2 regions of the Pseudonocardia sp. Ae505_Ps2 genome follow, and region 2 is predicted to be linked to the other one. Evidence: riboswitches for the same ligand, from Rfam matches in the RefSeq annotation. Region 2 holds a riboswitch; the other holds the start of a gene.

Region 1 (8,831 bases), 2.3 Mb from region 2:
ACCCCATCGGTCGCAGAGGCCGCCGCGCTCCTCGCCGCGGGCGACGGAGCCCAGCTGATCGTGGGCAAGACCGCTGGTCAGGGCGTCACGGTCGCCGTGGCCGCCGGAGCGGCGGATGTGGGATTGCCCTCCGGGGGCTCCTGCGACACATGCGGGCCCGGCTATCGTCCGGCGTCGCCGTCGAGCGGGGGCCCGGCGCAGGGACCCGCTGCCACCACCGGGCCTCGGAGTCCGGGAGAGGAACGTCGTTGAACGCGCACCACGAGCAGTACCTGGTCGGGCTGGACCTGGCCGGCCGCCGGGCCGTCGTCGTCGGCGGGGGACAGGTCGCCCAGCGGCGTGTCGCCCGCCTGATCGCGGCGGGAGCGGTCGTCGAGGTCGTCTCGCCCGAGGTCACCCCGGCGGTCGAGGGCATGGCCTCGGCCGGGGAGATCACCTGGACGGCCCGCCGCTGGACCGACGGCGACCTCGCCGGGGCCTGGTACGCGATCGCCGCCACCGACGAGCCGGAGACCAACGCCGCCGTCGTCGCCGAGGCCGAGCGGGACCGGGTGTTCTGCGTCCGCGCCGACGACGGCGACCGGGGCACCGCGGTCACCCCCGCCACCGGCGGCTACGACGGGCTCACCGTCGGTGTGCTGGCCCGGGGCGCGCACCGGCGGTCCGCGGCCGTGCGCACCGCGCTGGTCGAGGCACTGGCCGCCGGCGTCGTCGACGAGTCGGCCGAGCCCCCACAGGCCGGTGTCGCGCTGGTCGGTGGCGGCCCCGGCGACCCGGAGCTGATCACCGTGCGCGGCCGGCGGCTGCTGTCGCGCGCCGAGGTCGTCGTCGCCGACCGGCTCGGCCCGCGCGACATCCTCGACGAGCTGTCCCCCGAGGTCGAGGTCATCGACGCCTCGAAGATCCCCTACGGCCGCGCCATGGCCCAGGGGCGGATCAACGAGCTGCTCGTCTCGCACGCCCGTGCCGGGAAGTTCGTGGTGCGCCTCAAGGGCGGCGACCCGTTCGTCTACGGCCGCGGGTTCGAGGAGGTCCAGGCGTGCGCCGCGGCGGGGGTGCCGGTGACCGTCGTCCCGGGTATCACCAGCGCCTTCGCCGCACCGGCCGTCGCCGGGACGCCGGTGAGCCACCGCGGGGTGGCACACGAGATCGTCGTCGTCTCCGGGCACGTCGCACCGGGTGACCCGCGCAGCCTGACCGACTGGACCGCGCTGGGCCGGATGACCGGCACGATCGTGCTGATGATGGCCGTGGAGCGGCTCGGGAAGTTCGCCGAGGCGCTCATCACCAACGGCCGCCCGGCCGACACCCCGGTGCTGATCGTGCAGGACGGCACCACGCGGATCGAGCGGTCGGTCCGCGCGACGCTGGAGACCGCCGAGCGCGTCGCCGCCGAGCAGGAGATCAGCCCGCCCGCGATCGTCGTGATCGGGCCGGTCGCCGGTCTGCAGGCGCCCGTCGCCCGCTGACCGCGCCGACCTCATTGCACACTGCAACCTTGCAGTGTGCAATCATCGGCGGCGTGACCGACGAGAACGGTGCGACCGACGAGAACGGTGCTGCCGACGAGATCGACGATGTCGTCGACGCGGTGATGACCGCGAGCCGGGCGATGCTCTCCGTGGTGGCCGGGTCCCTGGCCGCCGCGGGGGAGCAGGCCGGCCCGACGGCGGGCGAGGTGACCCTGCCGCAGTACCGCGCGCTGGTCGTGCTGGCCCAGCACGGCACCCGGCGCCCGGCCGACCTGGCCACGGCGCTGACCGTGTCGGCGTCGACGGCGACCCGGATGTGCGACCGGCTGGTGAGCCGCGGCCTCGTCGTGCGCACCCGCACCGGCGACGACCGCCGCGAGGTCGCCCTCGCGCTCAGCCCCGCCGGGCGGACGCTCGTCGACGAGGTCACCCGGCTGCGCCGCGCCGAGATGCACCGGCTGCTCGCGATGCTGCCCGCCGCCGAGCGCACCGCGGTCCGCGACGCACTGCGCCGCTTCGCCGACGCCGCGGGCGAGGTCGGCGAGACCGACTGGGCCGTCGCGCCGGTGCCCGCCGAGGGCGGTGCGCGGTGACCGCGGTCCGCGCGCTGCACCGCGCGCTCGTCGGCACCCGGCCGGGGCTCGTCGGCCTGGCGACGGTCATCGGGATCGGCGCCGGCATCGGGTCGGTGCTGTTCCACGAGCTGATCCTCGGCGTGACCTGGCTGGTCACCGGGCGGGAGGACTTCTCCGACGCCGGCCGGGTCGCCTCGCCGCACCTGCCCGGGCTGGGCGTGTGGTTCCTGCTGATCGCCCCGGTGCTCGGCGGCCTGGTGTACGGCCCGCTGGTCCAGCGGTTCGCCCCGGAGGCGCGCGGGCACGGGGTGCCCGAGGTGATGTTCGCCGTCGCGCGCAGGGGCGGGCGGATCCCGGCCACCGTCGCCGCGGTGAAGGCGCTCGCGTCGGGGATCTGCATCGGGACCGGCGGCTCCGTCGGCCGGGAGGGCCCGATCGTGCAGATCGGCTCCGCGCTCGCCTCGGCGATCGGGCAGTGGCTGCGGGTGCCCGCCACCCGGCTGGTGCTCATGGTCGCCTGCGGTGCCGCGGGCGGGATCTCCGCGACGTTCGACGCCCCGGTCTCCGGGGTGGTGTTCGGCCTGGAGCTGATCCTGCGGTCGTTCAGCGCCGAGGCGTTCGGCGTGCTGGTGATCAGCTCGGTGGTCGCGAACGTCGTCGCCGAGGTGATCGCCGGCGACCGCGCGATCCTGACCCTGCCGCACTTCGACCTGGGCAGCCCCGCCCAGCTGCCGCTCTACGCGCTGCTCGGGCTGCTCGCCGGGCTGCTGGGCTGGGCCTTCGCCCGGATCCTCTACGTCGTCGAGGACGCCTGTGACGCCGTCTGGCGCGGCCCGGAGTGGCTGCGCCCGGCCGTCGGCGGGCTGCTGCTCGGCGCGCTGCTGCTGGCACTGCCCCAGATGTACGGCGTCGGCTACCCCGTGCTGGAGGCCGCGATCGGTGGCCGGTACGCCGTCGGGTTCCTGCTCCTGCTCGTCGTCGGGAAGATCCTCGCGTCCAGCCTCACCATCGGCATCGGCGGGTCCGGCGGTGTGTTCGCGCCGTCGCTGTTCGTCGGTGGCACCGCCGGTACCGCCTTCGGCTACGCCGCCGCGGCCCTGTTCCCGGCGCTGGACCTGCACCCCGGCGCGTTCGGTCTGGTCGGCATGGCGGCGGTGTTCGCGGGGGCGGCGCACGCCCCGATCACCGCGGTGCTCATCGTGTTCGAGCTGACCGGCGACTACGCCCTCATCCTGCCGCTGATGGCCGCCGTCGTCCTGGCCACCGGCCTGTCGAACCTGGTGTCGCGGGACAACATCTACACGCTCAAGCTGCTGCGACGCGGGATCGACCTCGCTGCCGACACCCCGACCGACGAGGCGCTGCGCCGGGTCGTCGTCGCCCAGGTGATGCGTCCCGTCGACGGCACCCCGCCCGGCCCGGAGCTGCCCGCGCTGGACCCGGCCGCCCCGGTGCACGACGTCCTCGGGGTGCTCGCCGCGCACCGGGGAGCCGCGCTGCCCGTGCGGGAGCCGGACGGGCCGCTGCTCGGGACGCTCGCCGAACACGACCTGCTCGACCATCTGCGGGGGGTGTCGGGGCGGGGGACGGTTGACCACTGACCCGGTCGCGTGATGGGCTCCCCGACGACGACGGAACAGGAAGCCGGTGCGAATCCGGCGCGGTCCCGCCACTGTCACCGGGGAGTGCCCTCCCCACACCGGTGCCACCGCCCGCGAGGGTGGGAAGGCCGGGGAGGGCGCGGGGATCCGGGAGCCAGGACACTGCCCGTCGTCGCGGATTCCCACTGGTGAGGGCGCGGACCCTCGAGGAGGACATGCGATGAGCCACGACCTGGTGGTGCTCGGTACCGACCCGTCCGGCGACGGCGCACCCCGCCCGGGTGCCCACGTCGCCGACCTGCTGGCCGACGCCGAGACCGTCTTCGCCTTCCCCCAGGCCGAGTCGACGGCCCTGTTCTACGCCGAGGCGTGGCGGGTCGAGCCGGTCACCCCGCGTGACGCCGTCGCCCGGATCGGGGCCTGGGCCGCCGCCGGACCCGCCGGCGGCGCGGTGCTGCTGGTCGGGGGCGACCCCGCGGCCGACGCCGCGCTCGGTGCGGTCCTCGACGGGTTGGCGCGCACCGTCCCGGCGCTGCGGGCCCGGGTCGCCGAGGGCAGCCGCGTCGCGCCGCCGCACCGCAGCCCGCTGATCGGCTGAGACCGCCGGCGGGCGGCGCGCTCAGGCCCGCCAGCTGCCCAGCGGGTCGGCCCGGGTGAGGTCGGGGTCGGCGGCGTCGAGCGTGCGGGTGCGGCCGGGCCCGGTGTAGGCGGTCTCGAAGCGCACGGTGACCCGCCCGTGCCCGGCGCCCTGGACCCAGCCGTGGCCGTGCTCGGGGTGGGCGACGTCGTCGCCGGCGCGCCAGGGCCGGTCCGGGTCGGGTTCGCGGTCGGGGCGGCCCGGGCGGACGGGGCCGGGCACGTCGCCGGCACCCGTGGTCGCGTCGGCCCCCGCGGTACCGCCGGTCCCCGCAGGACTGTCGGCCCCCGCGGCCGCGCCCGTCCCCGTCCTCGCGTCGGTGTCCGGAGGTGCGTCGGTGTCCGGTGGTGCGTCGAGCACGGCCACCCCCGCCGCGCCGGCCCGGGCGGCGGCCGCGGGCGGGGGGTCCAGGGCCGAGGCCGTCGTCCACCCGTTCTCCGAGGGCACCGCGTCGAACAGGGCCAGCGGCGGCTCGTCGCCGAAGCCGGACACCGACACGCCCAGCAGCCGCACCCCGCCCTCGCCGACCGCGCCCTCGGCCAGCCGGCGCGCCACCGCGACCAGGGTCGCCAGGTCCCGGGTGCCGAACGGGGTCGTCTCCGACCGGGTGTGGGTGGTGAAGTCCCCGGTCCGCGCCTTCACGGTGACGGTGCGGGCGGTCCGACCGTCGGCGACCAGCCGTCGGTGCACGGCGACGCAGATCGACTCCACCGCGGTGTGCACCGCGCTCATCGCGGTCAGGTCGGCGTCGAAGGTCGTCTCCGCGCTGATCTGCTTGGCCGCGCCGCGCGGGGCGACCGGACGGTCGTCGATGCCGCGGGCGAGACGGTGCAGCTCGGACCCGATCGCACTACCCAGCACCCCGGCGACCTCGCGGGCGTCCATCGCGGCGAGCTGCCCGATCGTCTCGATCCCGATCTTCCGCAGCGCCTCGCCGGAGACCGGCCCGATGCCCCACAGTGACCGCACCGGCAGCGGGTCGAGCACGGCCGCCTGCTCGGCGTGGGCGATCACCCGCAGCCCGTCCGGCTTGGCCAGCTCGGAGGCGATCTTCGCGATCTGCTTGCCCGACCCGGCGCCCACCGAGGCGGGCAGCCCGGTGCGGTCGCGCACCGCGCCGCGCAGCCGGGTGCCCCACTCCCGCACCTGGTCGGGGGAGGCGCCCACGAGGTCGGGCGGCTCCACGAACGCCTCGTCCACCGACACCGGCTCCAGCACGGGGGAGAACTCGCCGAGGACGGCCATGACCTCCTCGGACAGCGCCTTGTACAGGGAGAACCGGGGCGGCAGGACCGTCGCGTGCGGGCAGCGCCGCCGCGCCTGGCCCATCGGCATCGCCGAGCGTGCCCCGAACACCCGGGCCTGGTAGCTCGCCCCCGCGACGACGCCGCGAGGTCCCGCGCCGCCGACGAGGACCGGACGGTCGGCCAGGGTGGGCCGGGTGAGCTGCTCGACGGAGGCGAAGAACGCGTCCATGTCGAGGTGCAGCACCCAGCGGTCGGCCGCCGCGGTCACTCCATCATCACCCGTGCATCGTGCCCCGGCGCACCGACAGGATCGCGTCGCCGTCGGCGACGGTGACGGCCGGGGCCACCGGTCCCGCCCCGGCGACGGCGCCCGGGTGGTCGTCGAGGCCGGTGGGGACGTCGGTGACCCACCAGCTCCCGGCGGTGCCGGTCCAGTCCAGCACCCGGGCCGGGCCGTGCGGCGGGGACAGGGTGATCGCGTCCATCGGGCTCGACAGGCCCTCCCCGGTGGCCTTGAGCAGCGCCTCCTTCCGGGTCCAGGTGACCAGGAAGCCGGTCCCGTCGGGCGTCCCGGCGGCGAGCTCGGCGGGGGACAGGGCGTGCCGGGCCAGGCCGTCGAGGCCGGACAGGGGGCGGTGCGCCTCGACGTCGACGCCGACCGGCCCGGTCCCGACCGCGACACCGACCAGCGCGCCGGAGTGGGTGAGGGAGAAGCCGGGGTCGTCGCCGCGCCCGGCCAGGCGGGGCTTGCCGTGCGGCTCCCCGCAGCGGCAGGTCCGGTCGAGGACGAGCTCGGCGGGGTCGGCGTCGAGCCGCTCGGCGAGCACGAGCCGGGCCAGCGCGTGCGCGGCGAGGTAGCGGGCGCGGTCCTCGGGCCGTCGCAGCGCGACGAGCCGTTCGCGTTCGTGGGCGTCCAGCAGCGCGACGAGGTCGGCGCGGGCGCCGGGATCGGCCGGGGCGGCCCACCAGACGGTGACGGTCACGGCGTCCAGCCTCCCACGTCGCACCCCGGTCGGGGCGCGCCGCCGGGAGTGATCACGGACCGGGCACACGAAGGGTCGCCCGTCGGCGTCTCCGGTGCCCGGTCCGTGCTCCCCGTGCGGTCAGCCGCTGCGGCGGGCGGCGAAGTCCGTGCGGACGTGGGCCGGGCGGGCCTGCGGGGCCGGCCCCGCCGTGCGCGGTGCCGCCGGGCCGCCCGGCGCGCCGGACCGGCCGCGCTTGGCCGCACGGCGCTCGGCGCGGTTGGCGGGTGCGGTGGCGGTGGCCCCGCCGGGTGCCGCCCCGCCGGCCGTGCCGGGCCCGGTCGCGCCGGTCAGGGAACCGGGAACCGCGGACGCGTCGGTCGGTCGGGCTGTGCTGTGGGCTGCCCTGTGGGCGGTGCTGTGGGCGGTGCTGTGGGCGGTGGTGTGGCGGGTCGTGGGCATACGACCTCCTCGGAACATCGGGTCGGACTCGGACCGGGTGAGAGGGGCCGGTGACGCGCGGGGACGCCGGAGGGGCCGCGTGAGGGCGGCGACGGTTCCGGGGCCCGGTGAGGACGTCACGGGCCGGCGACGGAGGGCGCGGAGATCGACCGCGCGGGTCGCTCAGAGGAACCGGATCAGCATGGCGGCGACGCTACGACGACGACCCCGACCGGTGCCACCGGTTTTCCCCGGCGCCGCCGCCCTATCGTCGCGGGCATGGGTACGGCGGGCACGGGTACGGCAGGGACGGCGGGCACGGTGACGGCGGACGTGCTGGTGATCGGCGGCGGCATCGCGGGGGTGTCGGTCGCGTGGGAGCTGGCCGCGCACGCCCGGGTCGTGCTGACCGAGGCGGAGGACGACCTGCCGGTCCACTCCACCGCCCGCTCCGCGGCGACCTACATCCCCGGGCACGGCTCCGGCCCGTTCCGCGCGCTGATCGACGCCTCGGGCCCGCGGTTCGCCGCGCTGCCCGCGCTGCTCGGCACGCCACCGCTGCTGAGCCCGCGCCCGGTCCTGCACGTCGCCGACGACGACCTGGCCGCCGACCACCTCGCCACGACGGTGCGCGAGCAGCACGGCGAGCCCGGCGCCCCGGTCGCGCTGGACCCCGAGCAGGCCTGGCGACGCGTGCCGGTGCTGCGCCGGGCCCCGCGTGCGGCCGCGTGGACCGCCGGTGCCTGCGACGTCGACACCGCCGCCCTGCACGACGGCTACCGGCGCGGGCTGCGCGCCCGCGGCGGCACCGTGCTGCGCGGGGCCCGGGTGGCCGCGCTGGAGCGGGACGGCTCCGGCTGGACCGCCACGACGGCCGCCGGGCACCGGGTGCGGGCGGAGACGGTCGTCGACGCGGCCGGCGCCTGGGCCGACGCGGTGGCGGCACTCGCCGGCGTGCCCGGTGCCGGACTGACCCCCTACCGGCGCACGATCGCGGCGTGCCCGGTCGCCGACCCGTCGGTGCTCACCGTCGACGGCGCCGTCCTGCCGATGGTCGTCGACGCCGCCGAGCGCTGGTACCTCAAGGCCGAGGCGGACACGGTGCTCGTCTCCCCGGCCGACGAGACCCAGGCCGAGCCGGGCGACGCCCGTCCCGACGAGCTCGACGTCGCCCTCGCCCTGGACCGGGTGGGCGCGGCGACCACGCTGGGGCTGCGGTCTGTCCGGACCGCGTGGGCGGGGCTGCGGACCTTCGCCCCCGACCGTGCCCCCGTGCTGGGTGCGCGCCCGGAGCACCCCGGCTTCTTCTTCGTCGCTGGGCAGGGCGGGTCGGGCATCGAGTCCGCGCCGGCGCTGGCCGCGCTGGCCGCGTCGGTCGTCCTCGGCCGGCCGTCGCCGGCCGACATCGATCTCGACCCGGCTGCGTGCTCCGTCACACGATTGACGTAAGCGCTCGCTTACCACCGGCTGGCACGATGGACCCATGGCGCTGACCACCACCGGCACCGAGACGCACGACCTGTTCTCGGGCGACTTCTGGACCGACCCGCACCCCGCCTACGCGGCCCTGCGCACCGAGGAGCGGGTGCGGGAGCTCGCACTTCCGGACGGGAAGGTGTGGCTGATCAGCCGGTACGCCGACGTCCGCGCCGCGTTCGTCGACCCGCGGCTGAGCAAGGACTGGCGGTACACGCTGCCCGCCGACCAGCGCGAGGGCCAGCCGGCCGCGCCGATCCCGATGATGATCCTGATGGACCCGCCGGACCACACCCGGCTGCGCAAGCTCGTCGGCCGCTCGTTCACCGTGCGGCGGATGAACGACCTGCAGCCCAGGGTCGAGGAGATCACCCAGGAGCTGCTCGACGCGCTGCCTGCCGAGGGCCCCGTCGACCTCAT
Region 2 (8,831 bases):
CCGGCCCCCGACGACGGCAGTGTCGCCGGCTGGTACGCCCGCTACCTGGCCGTGCCCGAACAGCGACGGCCGTGGATGCGTTCCTACACCGTGCGCGCCCTGGACCCCGACGCCGGCCGGATGGTCGTCGACTTCGTGCTGCACGGGGAGGGGGAGCCGGGGGGCGGGCACGCCGGCCCGGCGAGCCGCTGGGCGGCGCGGGCCGCCATCGGCGACCCGGTCGGGGTGCTGGGCCCGGCCGTCGCGGGGTACCGCAGCCCGGACGGCGAGCCGGTGCGGCTGCTGGTCGGCGACGAGACCGCGCTGCCCGCGATCGGGGCGATCGTGGAGCAGCTCCCGGCCGGGACCCGGGCGGTCGCGGTCGTCGAGGTCGCCGGACCGGAGGAGGAGCAGGAGCTCCCCGGCGCCGACGTGCACTGGGTGCACCGCGGCGCGGGAACCCTGCTCGACGCGGTGCGCGCGGTGGAGCTCCCGGCGACCCCGGCGGAGCCGGTGTTCGCCTGGGTCGCCGGGGAGGCGTCCGCGGTGCGGGCGGTCCGCCGCCACCTGGTCGGCGAGCGCGGGCTCGACAAGGCCCGGGTCGCGTTCACCGGGTACTGGCGGCGCGACCTGACCCAGGACGACGCGCCGACCGAGCAGGACATGGCGGACGTGGCCGAGCAGATGCCCGTCACCTCCTGACGGCCTCCGTCGGGCCCTCCGTGGGCGCGGCGGCCCACCGCTGCTCGACCCGGCCGAACCGCCAGACCGCGAGCGCCACCAGCCAGGCGACGACGAAGAGGCCGACGATGCCGTAGCCGGCGTCGTCGAGCGGGATGCCGGCGACCGCGACCAGCGGCGCGGAGGTGGTTCCGGTCTCCTGCACCAGCACGCTCACGAGCTCGATGGTGCCGATGACCAGCGCGACGGCGACGGACAGCGCCGTGATGGTGATGTTGTAGTAGACCTTGCGCACCGGCCGGGCGAAGGCCCAGCCGTAGGCGACGTTCATGAAGACGCCGTCGACGGTGTCGAGCAGGCTCATCCCGGCCGCGAACAGCACCGGCAGCACGAGGATCGCGTAGAACGGCAGGGCGAACGCGGCGGCACCGCCGGCCAGCACGAGCAGCGTCACCTCGGTCGCGGTGTCGAAGCCGAGTCCGAACAGGAAGCCGATCGGGTAGATGTGCCATGGCTTGCGCACCGACCGGGCCAGCCCACCGAGGAAGCGGTTCATCAGGCCCCGCTTGGCGAGGTGCTCCTCCAGCTCGGCCTCGCTGTACTCGCCGCGCCGCATCCGCCGGAACACCCCGACGATCCCGACCAGCACGACCAGGTTGAGCAGCCCGATGATCCACAGGAACACCCCGGACACCGACGACCCGATGATCCCGGTGACGGCGTGCAGGGTGGAGTCGTCGTCGCCGACCTGCCCGGCGAGTGCCCGGACCCCGAGCCCGAGCAGGAAGGTCAGGGCGAACACCACCGTCGAGTGGCCGAGGGAGAACCAGAACCCGACCGACAGCGGTCGGCGGCCGCCGTCGGCGAGCAGCTTGCGGGTGGTGTTGTCGATCGCGGCGATGTGGTCGGCGTCGAAGGCGTGCCGCAGGCCGAGGGTGTAGGCGAGCACACCGATCCCGATGCCGAACACCCCGGAGGAGCCGAGGTCGTAGTGCGCCGGCGCGACGAGGACGACGAGCACGCCGAACCCCAGGACGTGCAGCAGCGCGATGAACCCGAACATGCCGGCGAGCGACCGGCGGTCGTGGCGGTCGAGGGCGGCACGCCACCGGCGGGCGGGGGAGGGGGCCCCGGTGGGGACGGGCTGGGGGGCGGACATCGACGGACTCCCGGCGTCGGGGCCGCCCGGAGCGGGCGGCGCGATCGCGGCCACCGTGCGCCCACCGCAGCCGCGGTGTCATGGCTGCTGCCGGTGATTGGCGACGCTGCTGCGGCGGTGCCCGGAAGATCCCTCACCTTTCGGGTAGGTCGGCCTGAACGCATGAGCGGACGGACCGACGTCGGCCGGCCCGTCCGCTCCGCCGTCAGTCCCAGTCCAGCGAGCCCCCGGTGCGGTACTCGGTCACCCGCGTCTCGAAGAAGTTCTTCTCCTTGCGCAGGTCCATCGCCTCGCTCATCCACGGGAACGGGTTCTCCGGTTCTCCGAACAGCGGGGCGAGCCCGATCTGCTCGGCGCGCCGGTCGGTGATGAACCGCAGGTACCGCTCGCAGGACTCGGCGGTGAGCCCGAGCATCCCGCGGGGCATGGTGTCGCGGGCGTAGGCGACCTCCAGCTCGCACGCCTCCCGCAGCATCGTCCGGATCTCCGCGACGAACCCCGCGGTCCACAGGTGCGGGTTCTCGATCTTGATCTGGTTGATGCAGTCGATGCCGAAGTTCAGGTGGATCGACTCGTCGCGCAGGATGTACTGGTACTGCTCGGCGATGCCCACCATCTTGTTGCGCCGGCCGAGCGCGAGGATCTGGGCGAACCCGGTGTAGAACCACATGCCCTCGAACACCACGTAGAAGGCGACCAGGTCGCGCAGGAACGCGCGGTCGTTCTCCGGGGTGCCGGTGCGGAAGTCCGGGTCGGACAGCGCCTGGGTGTAGCGCAGCGCCCAGGCGTCCTTCTCGGTGATCGACGGGACGGTCCGGTAGGCGTTGAACAGCTCGCCCTCGTCGAGCCCGAGGGACTCGCACACGTACTGGAACGTGTGGGTGTGCACCGCCTCCTCGAACGACTGCCGCAGCAGGTACTGCCGGCACTCGGGGTTGGTGAGGTGGCGGTAGACGGCGAGCACGATGTTGTTCGCGACCAGCGACTCGGCGGTGGCGAAGAAGCCGAGGTTGCGGGTGAGCATCAGGCGCTCGTCGTCGGTGAGGCCGCCGGGGGAGCGCCACAGCGCGATGTCGGCCTGCATGGCGACCTCGGTCGGCATCCAGTGGTTGGCGCAGCCGGCCAGGTACTTCTCCCAGGCCCAGGTGTACTTGAGCGGCAGGAGCTGGTTGACGTCGGCCCGCGCGTTGATCATGCGCTTGTCGTCGGCGTCGATCGGGGCGGCGCCGCGGGCGATCTCGCCGAGCCCGCTGGTGTCGGCGCCCGTGTGGCGGTCGGTGGTCGGGGTGCTCACTGGCAGGCCTCGCAGTCGGGGTCGTCGACCGAGCAGGCGGCGCCCGGGTCGAGATCGGGGGCGGTGACGGGGACCGCGGGCACGGTCGCCGCGGGCGACGGCGCCGGGGCCGCCGGGGCCGGGGCGGCCGCGGGGGTGCTGGGCACGCCGGTCAGTCGGCCGTCGGTGCCGGTGAGGGTGGACTTCTCGACGGCCGTCGCCGCGCGGGTGCGCAGGTAGTAGGTGGTCTTGAGGCCCGAACGCCAGGCCAGGCGGTAGAGCTCGTCCAGGGCACGGCCGCTGGGGGAGGCCAGGTAGAGGTTCAACGACTGGGCCTGGTCGAGCCACTTCTGCCGGCGCGACGCCGCGGCCACGAGCCGGCTCGGCTCGATCTCGAACGCGGTCGCGTAGAGCTCCTTCAGGTCGGCGGGGACCCGGTCGATCTCGGCCAGCGACCCGTCGAAGTACTTCAGGTCGGCGACCATCACCTCGTCCCACAGCCCGCGCTCCTTGAGGTCGCGGACCAGGTGCGGGTTGATCACGGTGAAGTCGCCGGACATGTTGGACTTCACGTACAGGTTGAGGTGGATCGGCTCGATCGACTGCCCGACCCCGCAGATGTTCGAGATCGTCGCCGTCGGGGCGATCGCGAGCACGTTGGAGTTGCGCATCCCCTGGGTGCGGACCTTCTCCCGCAGTGTGTCCCAGTCCAGCGTGGACGACCGGTCGATCTCGAGCTCGCCGTCGCCGCGGGCCGCGGCCAGCAGGTCGAGCGAGTCCAGCGGCAGGATCCCGCGGCTCCACAGCGACCCGTCGAAGCTGGCGTAGCGGCCGCGCTCGACCGCCAGGTCCGACGACGCGGTGATCGCGTGGAAGCTCAGGAGCTCGGCCGAGGTGTCGGCGAACTCGACGGCCGCGTCGCTCGCGGGGGCGATGCGCTGGACGAACAGCGCGTCGGAGAAGCCCATCATGCCCAGGCCGACCGGGCGGTGGCGCAGGTTGGACCGGCGGGCCTCGGGGATCGTGTAGAAGTTGATGTCCACGACGTTGTCGAGCATCCGCACCGCGGTCGTCACCGTGCGACGGAGCTTGTCCGCGTCGAGCCCGTCGCGCGTGACGTGCGCGGCGAGGTTCACCGAGCCGAGGTTGCAGACCGCGACCTCGCCCTCGTCGCCGGCGCGGGTGTTCAGGGTGATCTCGGTGCACAGGTTCGACGAGTGCACCACCCCCGCGTGCTGCTGCGGGCTGCGCAGGTTGCACGGGTCCTTGAACGTGATCCACGGGTGCCCGGTCTCGAACAGCATGGTCAGCATCCGCCGCCACAGCTCGACCGCGCGCACCGTGCGGTGCACCCGGATCTCGCCGCGCGCCGCGGCCGCCTCGTACTCGCGGTACCGCTGGGCGAACGCGGTGCCGTAGAGGTCGTGCAGGTCGGGCACCTCGTCCGGGGAGAACAGTGTCCACTCGGCGTCGGCCTGCACGCGGCGCAGGAACTCGTCGGGCACCCAGTTCGCGGTGTTCATGTCGTGGGTCCGGCGGCGGTCGTCGCCGGTGTTCTTGCGCAGGTCGAGGAACTCCTCGATGTCGACGTGCCAGGTCTCCAGGTAGGCGCACGCCGCGCCCTTGCGCTTGCCGCCCTGGTTCACCGCGACGGCCGTGTCCCCGGCGATCTTGAGGAACGGCACCACCCCCTGGGAGACGCCGTTGGTGCCGCGGATGTGCGCGCCGAGGCCGCGGACCGGGGTCCAGTCGTTGCCGAGCCCACCGGAGTACTTGGCCAGCAGCGCGTTGTTCCGGTACCCGCCGAAGATCGACTCCAGGTCGTCGTCGACGGTGGTGAGGAAGCACGACGACAGCTGCGGCCGGGTGGTGCCGGAGTTGAACAGCGTCGGGGTCGAGGCCATGAAGTCGAAGCTGGACAGGACCTCGTAGAACTCGATCGCCCGGGCCTCGCGGTCGATCTCGCGCACCGCCAGCCCCATCGCGACCCGCAGGAAGAACGCCTGCGGCAGCTCGAAGCGCACGCCGCGCTCGTGCAGGAAGTAGCGGTCGTAGAGGGTCTGCAGGCCGAGGAAGCCGATCTGCAGGTCACGGTCCGGGCGGAGGGCGGCGGTGACCCGGTCCAGGTCGAAGGTCGCGAGCTCGGGGTCGACCAGGCCGATCGCGATGGCGTGGCGCAGGTAGTCCTTCGTGTAGGACGCGTACCGCTCGGTCATCGTCGCGTGGTCCGGGGTCTCCCGGGTGCCCGCCAGGTGGGAGACGGCCTCGGCGCGGAGCCGGTCCAGCAGCAGTCGGGACGCCACCAGGGAGTAGGCGGGCTCGCGCTCCACCAGGGTGCGGGCGGCCAGGACCAGGGCCTGGGCCAGCTCGTCGGCGGTGATGCCGTCGTAGACGGTGCGGTCCAGCTCGGCGAGCACCGGCTCCGGCGCGACGTCGTCGATGCCGTCGCACGCCTCGCCGAGCACCGCGGCGACCCGGTCACGGTCCAGTGGGGTCCGGCTGCCGTCGGGCCCGGTGACGTGCACGACCGGTGCGTCCGACACGCTGTCCCCGCCGTCGCGTTCCCGGGCCCGTGCCTGCTGCTCGCGGTAGAGCACGTAGGAACGGGCGACCTTGTGGTGGCCGCCGCGCATCAGGGCGAGCTCGACCTGGTCCTGGATCTGCTCGACGTGCACGGCGTGCGCCGGGTGCCGGGTCAGCGCCGCGACGACCTGGTCGGTCAGCCCGGCCACGAGGTGGTGCAGCCGCGACGACGTCGCGCCCGAGTCCCCCTCGACCGCCAGGAACGCCTTGGTCGTCGCCACCGAGATCTTCGTGGCGTCGAACCCGGTCTCGGAGCCGTCGCGCCGGATGACGCGCAGGGCCGGGGGTGCTGTTGCCGGTGCAGCGGTGGAAGCCGTCACGGGCTCTCTCCTCGCGAGTCGCCGTCGCCTCCGGGGGCGGGCGCGGTGCGAGGAGGCGGCGGGTCCCGTGCCGTCGGCGGCCCACCGCACCCTGGCGCCGTCCCACGAGGCCCCGGAGCAGCGCGCACCGGTCGGTACGCGCACCGGTGGCAGGTCTTCGGACTCACGGGCGCACTGCTCACACCTACTGGCCGTCGCTTCCCGGGATCACTCCCAGTGCTGTTGACGGCGGTCGTTCCCGTTCACCGCTGCGGGGCAGTCCCGGATTCCCACCGGGTTCCCTCTTGCCTCACCGGCCCGGGCGGGCCGGTGAACCACCAGTGATCCGGACACTACATCTTGTGGGCAGAGCTACTCCATCCCCCCATCGGTGCGGATGCGACCCCCCTCGGTGACCGGCGGTCCGGGGTCAGCCCGCCGCCCGTCCCTCGGCCGTCGCCCGGGGGCCGGGGGTGAACACGTGCCCCGCGAGTGCGGGCGGGACGGCGGCGAGGCCCGGCCCGCCGGCGCGCACCCAGGCCGCGACCGCGTCCGTGGTCGCGGCGTCCAGGACCGCACGGAGCCAGACCGGGCGGGCGCCCGCCCGGCGGGCCCCGGGCGCCGGGGCGACCACCAGGACGTCGGAGTCCGCGCACGGGCCCAGGCACTCGCTGGTGCGCAGCCGGGCGTGCCCGGCCAGGCCGTCGGTCAGCCGGTCGAGCAGCCGGTCGTGGTGGTCGCGGTCGAGGCCGGGGTGCTTGCGGCCGGAGCCGCAGCAGCACCCCCGGCAGGCGGTGACGGCGGGGAGGGCGGACACGCCCCGACCCTACGTGACACCTGACGAACTGTTCAGGTGATCACGGCGACGACGGGTGTCCGGCGGCACCGGCCCGGCGGACGGTCGTGGTCGACGAGGCGCGGCGGGTAGGCAGGGCCCGCCGTGGGGTACTCCGCCGCCGACCGTTCCACCATCGACAGGGAGATCCCGTGAGCCACCACGTCCTGGACGCCGCCGGCGTCACCACCCCGGCCGTCGTCGTCGAGAAGCTGCACGACGCCGCCCGCGCGAGCACCGCCTGCGCCTCGGCGATGGTCGCCTCCGGCGGGATGGAGACCGAGGTCCTGCTGGCGCTCGACGCCGCCGACCTCTGCACCGCCGCCGCGGCCGTGCTCGGCCGCCGCACCGGGGACAAGGCCGTCGGCGAGGCCGCCGCCTCGGCCGCCGCGCTGGCCTGCGAGGCGTCCGCCGCGGCCTGCGGCGCCCACGCCGACCACCACGAGCACTGTCGGCTGCACGCCGAGGTCACCCGCGAGACGGCGGCGCTGCTGCGCGAGCACGCCGGCGCCTGAGGCCCGGCGGGGCGTGCGCGGCCGGGCCCCTGGCCCGGCTGCGCACGCCCGTCCTGCGGCCGGGAGCGGTTCCGAGCCCCGCCCGCAGCGGGTCACCCCATCCGCAGCCGGTGGAACCGGGCCCAGGTGGCGGTGTCGGGCCGGGCGGGCTCGACGCCGGTCAGGTCGGCGGAGACGCCGACGTGCTCGTCGCCCGAGGACCAGACGGTCGAGCGGTCGCGCAGCAGGAGCTGGGCGCGTCGCAGGGCCTCGACCCGGCGCGCCTCGTCGGGCACCCCGCGCGCGGTGGCGAGCAGGGCACGCACGTCGGCCCGTCCCGCCGCGGCCGGTGCGGCCGGCGCGCCGTCGTCGCCCGCGGTCGCGGCGGGCGGGGCGTCGTCGGCGGGGTCCGGGCCCGCGGTCGCGCGCAGGTACAGCGGGAGCGGGGTCGCCGCGGCCCGGCGGAACCGGATGCCCGGGGTCGGGACGGCGTCGGGCGGGTCCGGCTCGCGCGGCGTGCAGGTCAGCCCGATCTCGGCGAGCTGTTCCACGACGGTGTCGGCGGCCGGGCGCGACATCGGGTCGAACGGGTCGAACAGCAGCGGCACCTCCAGCCGGTCCGCGCCCGCCGCCGCGACGAGCTCCCGCGCGCGGGCGACGTCGCGCTCCACCGGCGCGAACCCGGCCGGGTGATACGCCAGGCCCGGGCCGAACAGGTCGTCGCCCGGCTCGGCGAGGTCGAGCAGCACCTCGCGGACGAGCTCGGTCCGGTCGATGCCGAGCCGGACCGCCTCGGCCAGCCGGGGATCGCCGAGCACGTCGCCGGACGCCCCGGCGGTCGTGCCGCCCGCCGTACCGGTGCCGGGGGCCGACCCGGCCGGGCCGACGTCGAGGAAGCGGGTCGCCGAGCCCGGCGCGGACACCACCGTCGTGCCGACCCGCCCGAGCAGCCGGCGCGCGCTGTGCGGGAACAGGTCGTGCGCCCAGTGCACGTGACCGTCCACGAGGGACTGGTAGCGGTTCTCCTCGTCGTCGTCCACCACGAACTCCACGGCGGGCGAGCGCGCCGCGCCCAGCCAGTGGCCGTCGTGCCGGTAGAGCGCGTCCGGGGACCCGGGCAGCCAGCGGAACGCTCCGGTGCCCACCGGCGGGGTGCCGCGGCCGTCGCGCACGATGCCGGTGCCCGGCGAGCCCAGGACGAGGCCGAACAGGAAGTCCGGGGCGCCGAGCACCAGCTCCACCTCCGACGCCGAGACCGCCCGGCTGGCGGCGAGGTCGAGCCCGGCCAGCAACGGTGCCGCCGTCGCCCCGGTGGCGGGATCGGTGATCCGGCGCAGCGACGCCAGCACGTCGGCCGAGGTCAGCGGGCGCCCGTCGTGGGCGGGGGCGTCGCGCAGCCGGATCCGCCATCTCGTCCCCGTCCGGTCCGGCGCCGCCGACGCGGCCAGGTGCGGCCGTGGGGTCATGTCCTGGTCCCAGACCAGCAGCGTGTCCGCGACGGCCGCCGCCCGCGCCCGGTCCACCGGCC

Evidence for each region. Region 2 has a riboswitch for cobalamin ahead of Ae505Ps2_RS04310 (ribonucleoside-diphosphate reductase subunit alpha). Riboswitches for the same ligand answer to the same signal wherever they lie in the genome.
Region 1: another riboswitch for cobalamin. It lies ahead of Ae505Ps2_RS15455 (hypothetical protein); the one in region 2 lies ahead of Ae505Ps2_RS04310 (ribonucleoside-diphosphate reductase subunit alpha).

What each region holds. Positions count from the first base shown of each region.
Region 1 covers NZ_MCIP01000001.1:3,226,734-3,235,564, forward strand. Annotated here, with positions in the region: gene Ae505Ps2_RS15435 (cobalamin biosynthesis protein) at 1-252, shown strand, start outside; gene cobA (uroporphyrinogen-III C-methyltransferase) at 249-1,469, shown strand; gene Ae505Ps2_RS15445 (MarR family transcriptional regulator) at 1,523-2,065, shown strand; gene Ae505Ps2_RS15450 (chloride channel protein) at 2,062-3,648, shown strand; cobalamin riboswitch at 3,645-3,834, shown strand; gene Ae505Ps2_RS15455 (hypothetical protein) at 3,869-4,246, shown strand; gene Ae505Ps2_RS15460 (DNA polymerase IV) at 4,268-5,800, opposite strand; gene Ae505Ps2_RS15465 (4'-phosphopantetheinyl transferase superfamily protein) at 5,808-6,515, opposite strand; gene Ae505Ps2_RS15470 (hypothetical protein) at 6,636-6,956, opposite strand; gene Ae505Ps2_RS15475 (FAD-dependent oxidoreductase) at 7,215-8,384, shown strand; gene Ae505Ps2_RS15480 (cytochrome P450) at 8,419-8,831, shown strand, end outside.
Region 2 covers NZ_MCIP01000001.1:940,179-949,009, reverse strand. Annotated here, with positions in the region: gene Ae505Ps2_RS04325 (siderophore-interacting protein) at 1-681, shown strand, start outside; gene Ae505Ps2_RS04320 (HoxN/HupN/NixA family nickel/cobalt transporter) at 671-1,723, opposite strand; gene Ae505Ps2_RS04315 (ribonucleotide-diphosphate reductase subunit beta) at 2,025-3,113, opposite strand; gene Ae505Ps2_RS04310 (ribonucleoside-diphosphate reductase subunit alpha) at 3,110-5,995, opposite strand; cobalamin riboswitch at 6,126-6,329, opposite strand; gene Ae505Ps2_RS04305 (hypothetical protein) at 6,405-6,791, opposite strand; gene Ae505Ps2_RS04300 (hypothetical protein) at 6,962-7,324, shown strand; gene Ae505Ps2_RS04295 (ABC transporter substrate-binding protein) at 7,417-8,831, opposite strand, start outside.